One region of the Nocardia sp. NPDC051321 genome, then DNA from elsewhere that is predicted to be linked to it. Evidence: predicted binding sites of a transcription regulator. Region 1 holds the regulator's gene; the other holds the start of a gene.

Region 1 (4,420 bases):
GGCCGGTCAGAACAGTGGGTCGTGGCGGATGTTCTTGGTGAGCGTCCCCGCGGCCATCATGCGGAACTTGGTGGTCTGCACCATCGAGGGTGAGCCGACGATCTGCACATCCCGGTCGGCCCAGGCGCCGAAGCTGGCGACCACCTTGCCGATCTGGCCGGTCAGCCGCGGCTCCAGGCCCGCGTGGGCGGGCGCCAGTTCCCTGGAATCGGTGTACCACCAAGGGTTTTCGTCGTGTTCGGTGACCGGTGTTACGGTGAGCCAGCGGTTGGCGACGGCCAGGCTGTTCAGCGTGTCCAGGTCGTAGAGGTCGCACGGATGATGCCCGCCGACGAACAGGTGCACCTTCGGGTTGGTGCGGCGCTGCGCCATCGCCATCAACTGGGCGCGCAACGGCGCGATGCCGGTGCCGCAGCCGACCATCAACATCTTGCGCTTGGTGTTGCGCGGGATGCCGAGGCCGCCGAGCGGCGAGCCGAGCAGCCACTGATCGCCGATGGCGGTCTGGCCGACAATGGCCGAGCTGACCCAGCCGCCCAGCACGCTCCGGACGTGAAACTCGATCTCCCCGTTGGCATTCGCGGGCACCGCGGGCGACATATAGCGCCACATCCGCGGCCGGGCCGGTATCTGCACGCTCAGGTATTGACCGGCGGCGTATTGCATCGGCTGGTCCAGTTGCAACCGCAGCACGGTCAGGTTGCGCAGCACGTCGCGGCGTTCCACCACGGTGCCGGTCCAGACCGGTGGCGTGGTTTCCTTCGCCGCCGCGCCGATCATGGTGTCGCCGATGATCTTCAGGCCCTCGTCCCAGGCCCGGTCGACCTCGTCGGTCCACATCTCGGTGCCCGCGTACACCTGCATCGCGGTCTTCAGCGAGACCGCGACCGCCGTGTAATGCGCGGGCTGCACACCGTATTTGCGGTGATCACGCCCGAGCTGAGAAAGGAAGGGCAACAGCTTGTTCGGCTCCTCGAGCCGATCAAGGGCATAGGCGATGGCCTTGACCAGGCGATCTCGCTGTGCGTCCATGGCTGCTGGAAAGAAATCGCGGACTTGGGGGTAGTCGGTGAATAGGATCGCGTAGAACGATCTCGCTAATTTCTCCGGCCCCCCTTCCTCCGCAGCAACCGCCTTGAACGTCGTTCTGATCAAAGCGACAGTCCGCGAATCCATTTGTGTCACAACCCCATTTCGCACTCGAACACAAACTGTGCCGGCGAGTGAGGTGCTGCGGGACACTCGTCAGCAGCCGTTGCCAAGGAGTGTAGGCGAGGTTTGCCAGGAGTGGAATCCTCCGTTTAAACAACAAGCGTGTAATTCCCCGGAAACGAGGACCTGCGGCGCAAAAGGCTTATGAAACAGACTGGTAGACCGCAAAAATCGGCTTAAATCAGTCACGGATACACTGAATTTGCAAGACTCGTTATGCAGTCTTCGCTACGACGGCGATCTCAGAGCGACCGTGCGGCAACATCACTGGACGATCGGCCGACTGAGTCAGTCCACACCGCACGCCACGCCACGAGGGCGCCCGATGAAACTGACCAGTCGGCTATCGACCGGTATCGGATGCCCCGATGCGCTGTCGCACACCGAGTCTCGGCTTATCGTTGGCTACCCTTCAGAAACCCGCGTCCGGCACGACTTCGGGCCGCTGACCTCGGAGCACAATCAATTCTCCGAGGCCGGCGGCCCGATAGTTAGCTAGCCGTATTCAGTATTGTTGCGGGACTGCTGATCCCTCAAATACCACGGCGATTACGCGGTTGCCACACCACCAGTGCGGTACTGCGTTGCGGCGGCGAAAGATCGGGTCGATAGCCCGCTCGCAATCGATCCAGCTCGCCCGATAGTTCGGCGACGCGCTGTTGCAATTCCTCGACCTGGTTGGTGAGTTCGATGATGCGCTTGATGCCCGCCAGGTTGACGCCCTCGTCCTGAGACAGCCGCTGCACCTCGCGCAACAGCTCGACGTCCCTGGCCGAGTAGCGTCGCCCGCCGCCCGAAGTCCGTTGTGGCGTGACCAGTCCCAGACGGTCATACGTGCGCAGGGTCTGCGCGTGCATGCCCGCCAGCTGGGCCGCCACCGAGATCATGAAGAACTCGACGCGCGACGAACCGCCGCCCGCCTGCTTCGGATCATTGGACATCAAGCACCTGCCCATCCTGCCCGTGGGTCGAATCCGCTGGCTTTCTCCGCCTCCGCGAAGCGCCGAAGCGCTTCGGCGGCATTGTCATCCAGCTTTTGTGGCACCGCGACCTTCACGGTGACCAGCAGGTCACCGGCGCCGCCGCCGCGCTTGGGCACGCCACGACCGCGAACGCGGAGGATGCGGCCGTCCGCGGTGCCCGGTGGCACCTTGACGCCGACCCGCCCCTCCAGGGTGGGCACGGACACCGTGGTACCGAGCACCAATTCGCTGTAGCTGACCGGCAGCACCAGGGTCAGGTCGTCGCCGTTGCGGCCGAAGACCTTGTCCTGGCTGACGTGCACGCTGACGAACAGATCACCCGACGGTGCGCCACGCAGGCCCGCCTCGCCCTGACCGGCCAGCCGAATCCGTTGTCCGTCACTGACTCCCGGGGGAATCCGCACCGTGATGGTGCGCGTGCGGTTCTGGATGCCGCTGCCGTGACAGTCGACGCACGGGTCGTCGATGATCGAACCGGTGCCCCGGCAGTCATCGCACGGCTCGCTGAAGCCGAACGCGCCCTGGTTGCGGCTGATGACGCCGGTGCCATTGCAGTGCGGGCAGACCCGCGGGCTGGTTCCCGGCTTGGCACCGCTGCCGTGACACGTGGTACACGGCGACGGGCTGGTCATCCGCAGCGGAACGGTGACGCCCTGCGCGGCCTCGCGGAACCCTAGTGTCGTCTCGGTCTCTACGTCGGCGCCGCGGCGCGGGCGGCTCGTGGTGCGGGTGCCGCCCCGGTTGAACAGGCCGCCGAGCAGGTCACCGAGGCCACCGTCGCCGGCGTTCGCGCCGCCGAAGATGTCACCGATGTTGAAGTCCTGCGAAAAACCGCCTGGCGCACCGGGGGTGAACCCGCCGCCGCGTGGATAGCCGCCACCCGCGAACAACTTGCGGGTCTCGTCGTACTCCTTGCGCTTGGCCGGATCCGACAGCACCGCGTGTGCTTCGCTGACGGTCTTGAACCGCTCCTCGGCTTTGGTATCACCGGGATTGGCGTCCGGATGCAGGTCACGTGCGAGCTTGCGGTACGCCTTCTTGATCTCGTCCGGCGAGGCGCCGGAGGAGACACCCAGTTCCTTATAGAAGTCCTTTTCGATCCACTCCCGTTGACTCACCGGATATCTCCTCCTCTCGCGTCTTATTACTGTTTGTTCGCGCCGGCATCAGCGTCCGATGCCTCGGCCGGGTCGGTGGTGGCCCCATCGGCCACGCCATCGGTTACCCCGACCAGCGCGTGCCGAAGCACCCGTTCGCCGAACCGATAGCCCTTGCGCATGACGATGCCGATCACCGGGTCGTGCCCGGAGCCCTCGTGCTGCACGGCCTCGTGCAGGGTCGGGTCGAAAGGCTCACCCGCCGAACCGAATTCCTCGAGGCCCTGCTTGTGCAGCGCGGTGGCCAGCTTGTCGGCCACCGACTTGAGCGGTCCGTTGTCCAGGTCGCCGTGCGCCCGCGCCCGATCGAGATCGTCGAGCACACCGAGCAATTCGGTGACCACGGCGGCCTTGGCGGTGTCGATCGCGGTCTTGCGGTCGCGTTCGACGCGGCGCCGGTAGTTGGCGTACTCCGCGGTCAGCCGCTGCAGGTCGGCGGTGCGCTCGGCGAGTTCCTTGCTGATGGCATCGGCCAGCAGCTCGGCACCCTGCGTCGCGCCGATGATGGACTCGGTGTCGTTCCCGGCGTCCGGGCCGGAGCCGCCGGCGGCGTCCGCCGCCGGCTCCCGAACCTCACCGGTCTGCGCTGCTTGGTCGCTACGCAAGCTTCGCTCCTGGGGGTCGATCTTGCGATTGTCGACGAAGGTGACCGGCTCTTGCTCGGAGTTGCGCTGCTCCGAATTGTTGCCGTTGGTCACTTCTTCTCCGTGTCCACCGGCTCGTCGACAACCTCGGCGTCAACGACCTCGTCATCGGCGTCGGTGGCCGAGGATCCATTGCTGGACGCGGCGCCCTCGGTGGCCGACGACTCGTAGATCGCCTGGCCGAGCGCCTGCGACTCGGTCGCCAGCTTCTCGACGGCCGCCTTGACCGCGGCGATGTCGGTGCCCTTGAGCGCCTCGTTCGCCTCGGCGATGGCCGCCTCCACCTTGGACTTGATGTCCGCGGGGACCTTGTCCTCGTTGTCCTTGATGAACTTCTCGGTCTGGTGCACCAGCGACTCGGCCTGGTTGCGGGTCTCGGCCTCCTCGCGGCGGGCCTTGTCCTCGGACGCGTGCTGCTCGGCGT
Region 2 (4,420 bases), 360 kb from region 1:
GTATCCGCTTGCACGACCCTTGCGTGTCGATTACACGAGCAGAGGCCGGGCACCTGAGGTGCCCGGCCCCGTTGCCCGCGTGTCAGGCGGTGGCCGCGAAGGCCCGTCCGTCCAAGGCGGGCTCGGCGACCGGCTCGATGGCGTAGGCCAGGATGTCGGCCACGTCACCGACGGGGCGGACGTCAAGTGCGGCAAGCACTTCGGCCGGGACGTCGTCCAGGTCCGGCTCGTTGCGGGCCGGGATGAACACCGTCTTCAGGCCTGCCCGCTGTGCCGCGAGCAGCTTCTGCTTGACGCCGCCGATCGGCAGCACCCGCCCGTTCAGCGTGACCTCGCCGGTCATGCCGACATCGGCGCGCACCTGCCTGCCCAGTGCCAGCGACACCAGCGCGGTGACCATGGTGACGCCCGCCGACGGTCCGTCCTTGGGGACCGCACCGGCCGGGAAGTGCACGTGGATATTGCGATCCAGCACCGACGGTTCGATGCCGATCTCCTCCAGGTGCGAGCGCACGTAGGTCAGCGCGATCTGCGCGGACTCCTTCATCACATCGCCGAGCTGACCGGTCAGGGTGAGCGAGCGCTCGCCCTCCGCGACGTTGGCCTCGATGTAGAGGACGTCGCCACCAAGGCCGGTGACCGCCAGTCCGGTCGCCACACCCGGCACCGCGGTGCGTTCCACCGAGTCGGGGGTGAAGCGTGGACGGCCCAGGTACTCCTTCAGATCACCCAGGTCGATGGTCAGCGACTGCTGCTCGCCGCCTTCGGACTTCACCAGCGCGTCGTTGCCCAGCTCGGCCTCGTAGCCGAGATCGGCTGTCGCCGAACCCGTTCCGTCCTCGGACAGCCGAGTCGCGGCCTTGCGCAACGCCTTCGCGATCAGCCGCTCCATCTGCCGAACTCCGGCTTCCCGGGTGTAGTTTGCGGCGATCTCGCGCAGTGCCTCGTCGGTGACGGTCACCTCGTCGGTGGTCAGCGCGTTGCGTTCCAGCTGCCTCGGCACCAGGAAGTCGCGGGCGATGCCGACCTTGTCGTCCTCGGTGTAGCCGTCGACGGTGATCAGCTCCATCCGGTCCAGCAGCGGGCCGGGGATGGTGTCCATGACGTTGGCGGTCGCGATGAACAGCACGTCGGACAGGTCGAGATCCAGATCCAGGTAGTGATCGCGGAACGTGTGGTTCTGCGCCGGATCCAGCACCTCGAGCAGCGCGGCCGCCGGGTCGCCACGGAAGTCCGAGCCGACCTTGTCGATCTCGTCGAGCAGGACAACGGGATTCATCGAACCCGCCTCCTTGATGGCGCGGACGATGCGGCCCGGCAGCGCGCCGACATAGGTGCGCCGGTGACCACGGATCTCGGCCTCGTCGCGCACACCACCGAGGGCGACGCGAACGAACTTGCGGCCCATGGCGCGAGCCACCGATTCACCAAGCGAGGTCTTGCCGACGCCGGGCGGACCGACCAGCGCGAGCACCGCGCCGGAACCACGTCCACCGACGACCTCCAGCCCACGCGAGGCCCGCCGGGAACGCACCGCCAAGTACTCGACCATCCGATCCTTGACCTCATCCAGGCCGTGGTGATCGGCGTCCAGCACCGCGCGGGCGGCCGAAACATCGGTGCTGTCGGTGGTTTTCACCGTCCACGGCAATTCGAGCACGGTGTCCAGCCAGGTCCGGATCCAGCCGGATTCCGGGCTCTGATCGCTGGCGCGCTCCAGCCTGCCGACCTCGCGCAGCGCCTCGGCGCGCACGTTCTCGGGCAGATCGGCCTGCTCCACCCGGGTGCGGTAGTCGTCGGCGCCGTCCGGCTCGTCCTCGCCGAGCTCCTTGCGGATCGCGTTGAGCTGCTGGCGCAGCAGGAACTCGCGCTGACTCTTCTCCAGGCCCTCGCGGACGTCGTCACTGATCTTCTCCGTGACCTCGGCCTCGGCGATATGGTCCTTGGTCCACTCGATCAGCGTGTTCAACCGCTGGATGACGTCGGGGGTTTCCAGCAACTCGCGCTTCTGATCGTCGCTCAGGTACGGCGCGTAGCCCGCGGTGTCGGCGATCGCCGACGGATCGGTCAGCTGATTGACCGCGTCGATGATCTGCCAGGCCTCGCGGCGCTGCAGTACCGAAACGACCAGCTTCTTGTATTCGGCGGCAAGCTCTTTTGTCCGGCCGTCCGGAGCGGGGACCTCGACCGGCTCGGCCTCGACCCACAGCGCGGCACCCGGCCCGGTCACCCCGTGCCCGATCTTCGCGCGCCGTTCGGCCTTCAGCACGGCCGCCGGTGCGCCACCGCGCATCCGCCCGACCTGCTCGATGGTTGCCACCACGCCGTAAGAGGCGTAGCCCTCGGTCAGCCGCGGCGCGAGCAGCACCGCGTCAGTCTTGGCCGCACGCGCGGCATCGATGGCAGCCTGCGCCGATTCGTCCAGTTCGATGGGCACGACCATGCCCGGCAGCACGATCGGATCGGTCAGGAACAGCACCGGCAGGTTCTGTGGTGTAGTCACGTGTTCGACCCTTCCAAAAGTTGAGCGATACCAACTCAACCCCGGCCCTCCCACCTTTGTTCCGGATATTTCCCGCGTTCGCTGTGGGCGAAGCAGGGGCCCGGCTGCGGGCTGGGGTGGTGTGGTGGGCGTGTTCCCAGGTAAACGCGGTGGGCTGGCTTATCGTTGGGGCGGCTGCGCCGCTGGTCGGTGGCAGTTTCGGTAAGGGCGCAGCGGACCCACGGAGGGGAGCATGTGCGTGAGTGGGCCGATGCGGGCCGGGCACGACTGGAAACAGGCCGGGGTGGTGGTCGCGGTGATCGCGGCGTTGATCGCGGTGCCGTCGGCGCTGGCCGCGCTGGTGCCGACGCGGGAGACGACGGTTGCCGCCGACGCGGAGATCGAGGTGACGGCGCCGGGGGAGGAACCGGACACGGTCGGGTTCGGCGGGGTCGGCGGGTGGCAGCGTAGGCCGACGGGGGATCGGACCACGGCGGTGCTGATCGCTCCGGATGGTTCGCGACTGGCGGTCAGTGTGATCGACGGGGTCACGGACTTCGATGACGCGGCGGACTGGCGGCTGAAAGTGCTCGGCGCGCAAGGTTTCGAGGCGTCCTTCGACGGCGGGGAGGTCAAGACGCCGAACGGGTTCAGCGGGCGGACCTGTCGCGGCACGGACCGCGCTGGGGTGTGCGCGATCGTCGGCAACGAGAAACTGGCGGTGACGCTGGTGCTGATCGGTGCTGACGCCACGCTGCCCGAGCTGACGCCGGTGCTCGAGTCGCTAGCGGTGCGCCGATGAGGTGGTTCCAGCCGACATCGGCGCTGTTCTGGGCGTACTGCCTGATCTCATTCCTCGGGCTACTCGGGCTGGTGTTCCAGTTGGCGCCGGTGGCCGCGCTGACCTGGCGTGACATCCTGGTCGGCCTGCCGTTCACGCTCGCGACCCTGCTCGTCTTCGGTTGGCTCGTCCTGCACCTGGATCGGTTGCGCGCACGGCGGCGGATCCGGACGCCGCTGGTCATGGGCTTTCTCTGGGGCGCGCTGGCCGGGCCGGGCATCGCGATGTTCGCCAACGACAACAACATGCGCATCATTCAAAACCTGGCCGGTGACGCGTTCGCCGTCGACTGGCAGGCACCGATTTCCGCGGCGATCGTGGAGGAGGCGGTGAAGGGCGTCGGCGTGTTCGCCGTCGCGTGGCTCGCTCGGCCGCTGCTGAATCGGCCGATCCACGGGCTGCTGCTCGGCGGCTGCACCGGCCTCGGCTTCCAGGTGGTCGAGAACATCACCTACTCGGCCAACGCCGGTTTGCTTTCCGCACAAGATGATTCGGCGACCGCGGTACTTGTCGGCATCGTGCGACTGCTCACCGGCATCACCTCGCACTGGATGCTCACCGCGCTGGCCGGCATCGGCATCGTGCTGGCGGTGGCGCGCCCGGATTGGCCGGCCGGGCGGCGCGCGCGGGTCCTCGTCACGTTCTATTTGCTCGGTGCCGCACTACATTTCGGCTGGGACGCGCCGAGCCCGGCGAGCATCCCGGTCGGATCGATCATTGTGCGGACGGTCCTCTACATCCTGATCTTCGCCGTCGTCTACACCTGGGTGCTGCACACCGAACGGCAATGGTTCCGCGCGGTGGTCAATTGGGCGGTGACGCGCGGGATCGCGCCTGCCGGTGAATTGAGCACGTTGATCTCGCGGCGAAGCCGGCGACGAGCCCGTAAAGCGGAGCGGTTGAGCGGTCAGTACAACCGTCGCTATCAGGTACAGCGGCAACGTGTGCTGCTCGACTGGGTGCAGGAGACCGGCGCGGGATCGGGCATTCGTATCCCGGCGTGAGGCTCACTTGCGCCTGGTGATCACCACCGGCTTGATCTCGGTGGGCACGCCGGCGAACGCGGCGACCGGAACCCCGAACGCGGCCGCGAGAAT

The links. The regulator HspR, encoded in region 1, represses chaperone genes until heat shock. The targets are predictions, from matches to a motif close to ANNTGAGTNNNNNNNACTCANNT.
Region 2: lon (endopeptidase La) is a predicted target of HspR. The motif match lies at 2,522-2,544, and genes of this name have one in related genera.

Annotation. Positions count from the first base shown of each region.
Region 1 is NZ_JBITEM010000004.1:524,341-528,760, reverse strand. It holds gene ACIA8C_RS12125 (FAD-binding oxidoreductase) at 7-1,176, opposite strand; gene ACIA8C_RS12120 (heat shock protein transcriptional repressor HspR) at 1,746-2,153, opposite strand; gene dnaJ (molecular chaperone DnaJ) at 2,153-3,313, opposite strand; gene grpE (nucleotide exchange factor GrpE) at 3,340-4,050, opposite strand; gene dnaK (molecular chaperone DnaK) at 4,047-4,420, opposite strand, start outside.
Region 2 is NZ_JBITEM010000004.1:168,346-172,765, reverse strand. It holds gene lon (endopeptidase La) at 83-2,443, opposite strand; gene ACIA8C_RS10435 (hypothetical protein) at 2,742-3,284, shown strand; gene ACIA8C_RS10430 (PrsW family intramembrane metalloprotease) at 3,281-4,327, shown strand; gene ACIA8C_RS10425 (cupin domain-containing protein) at 4,331-4,420, opposite strand, start outside.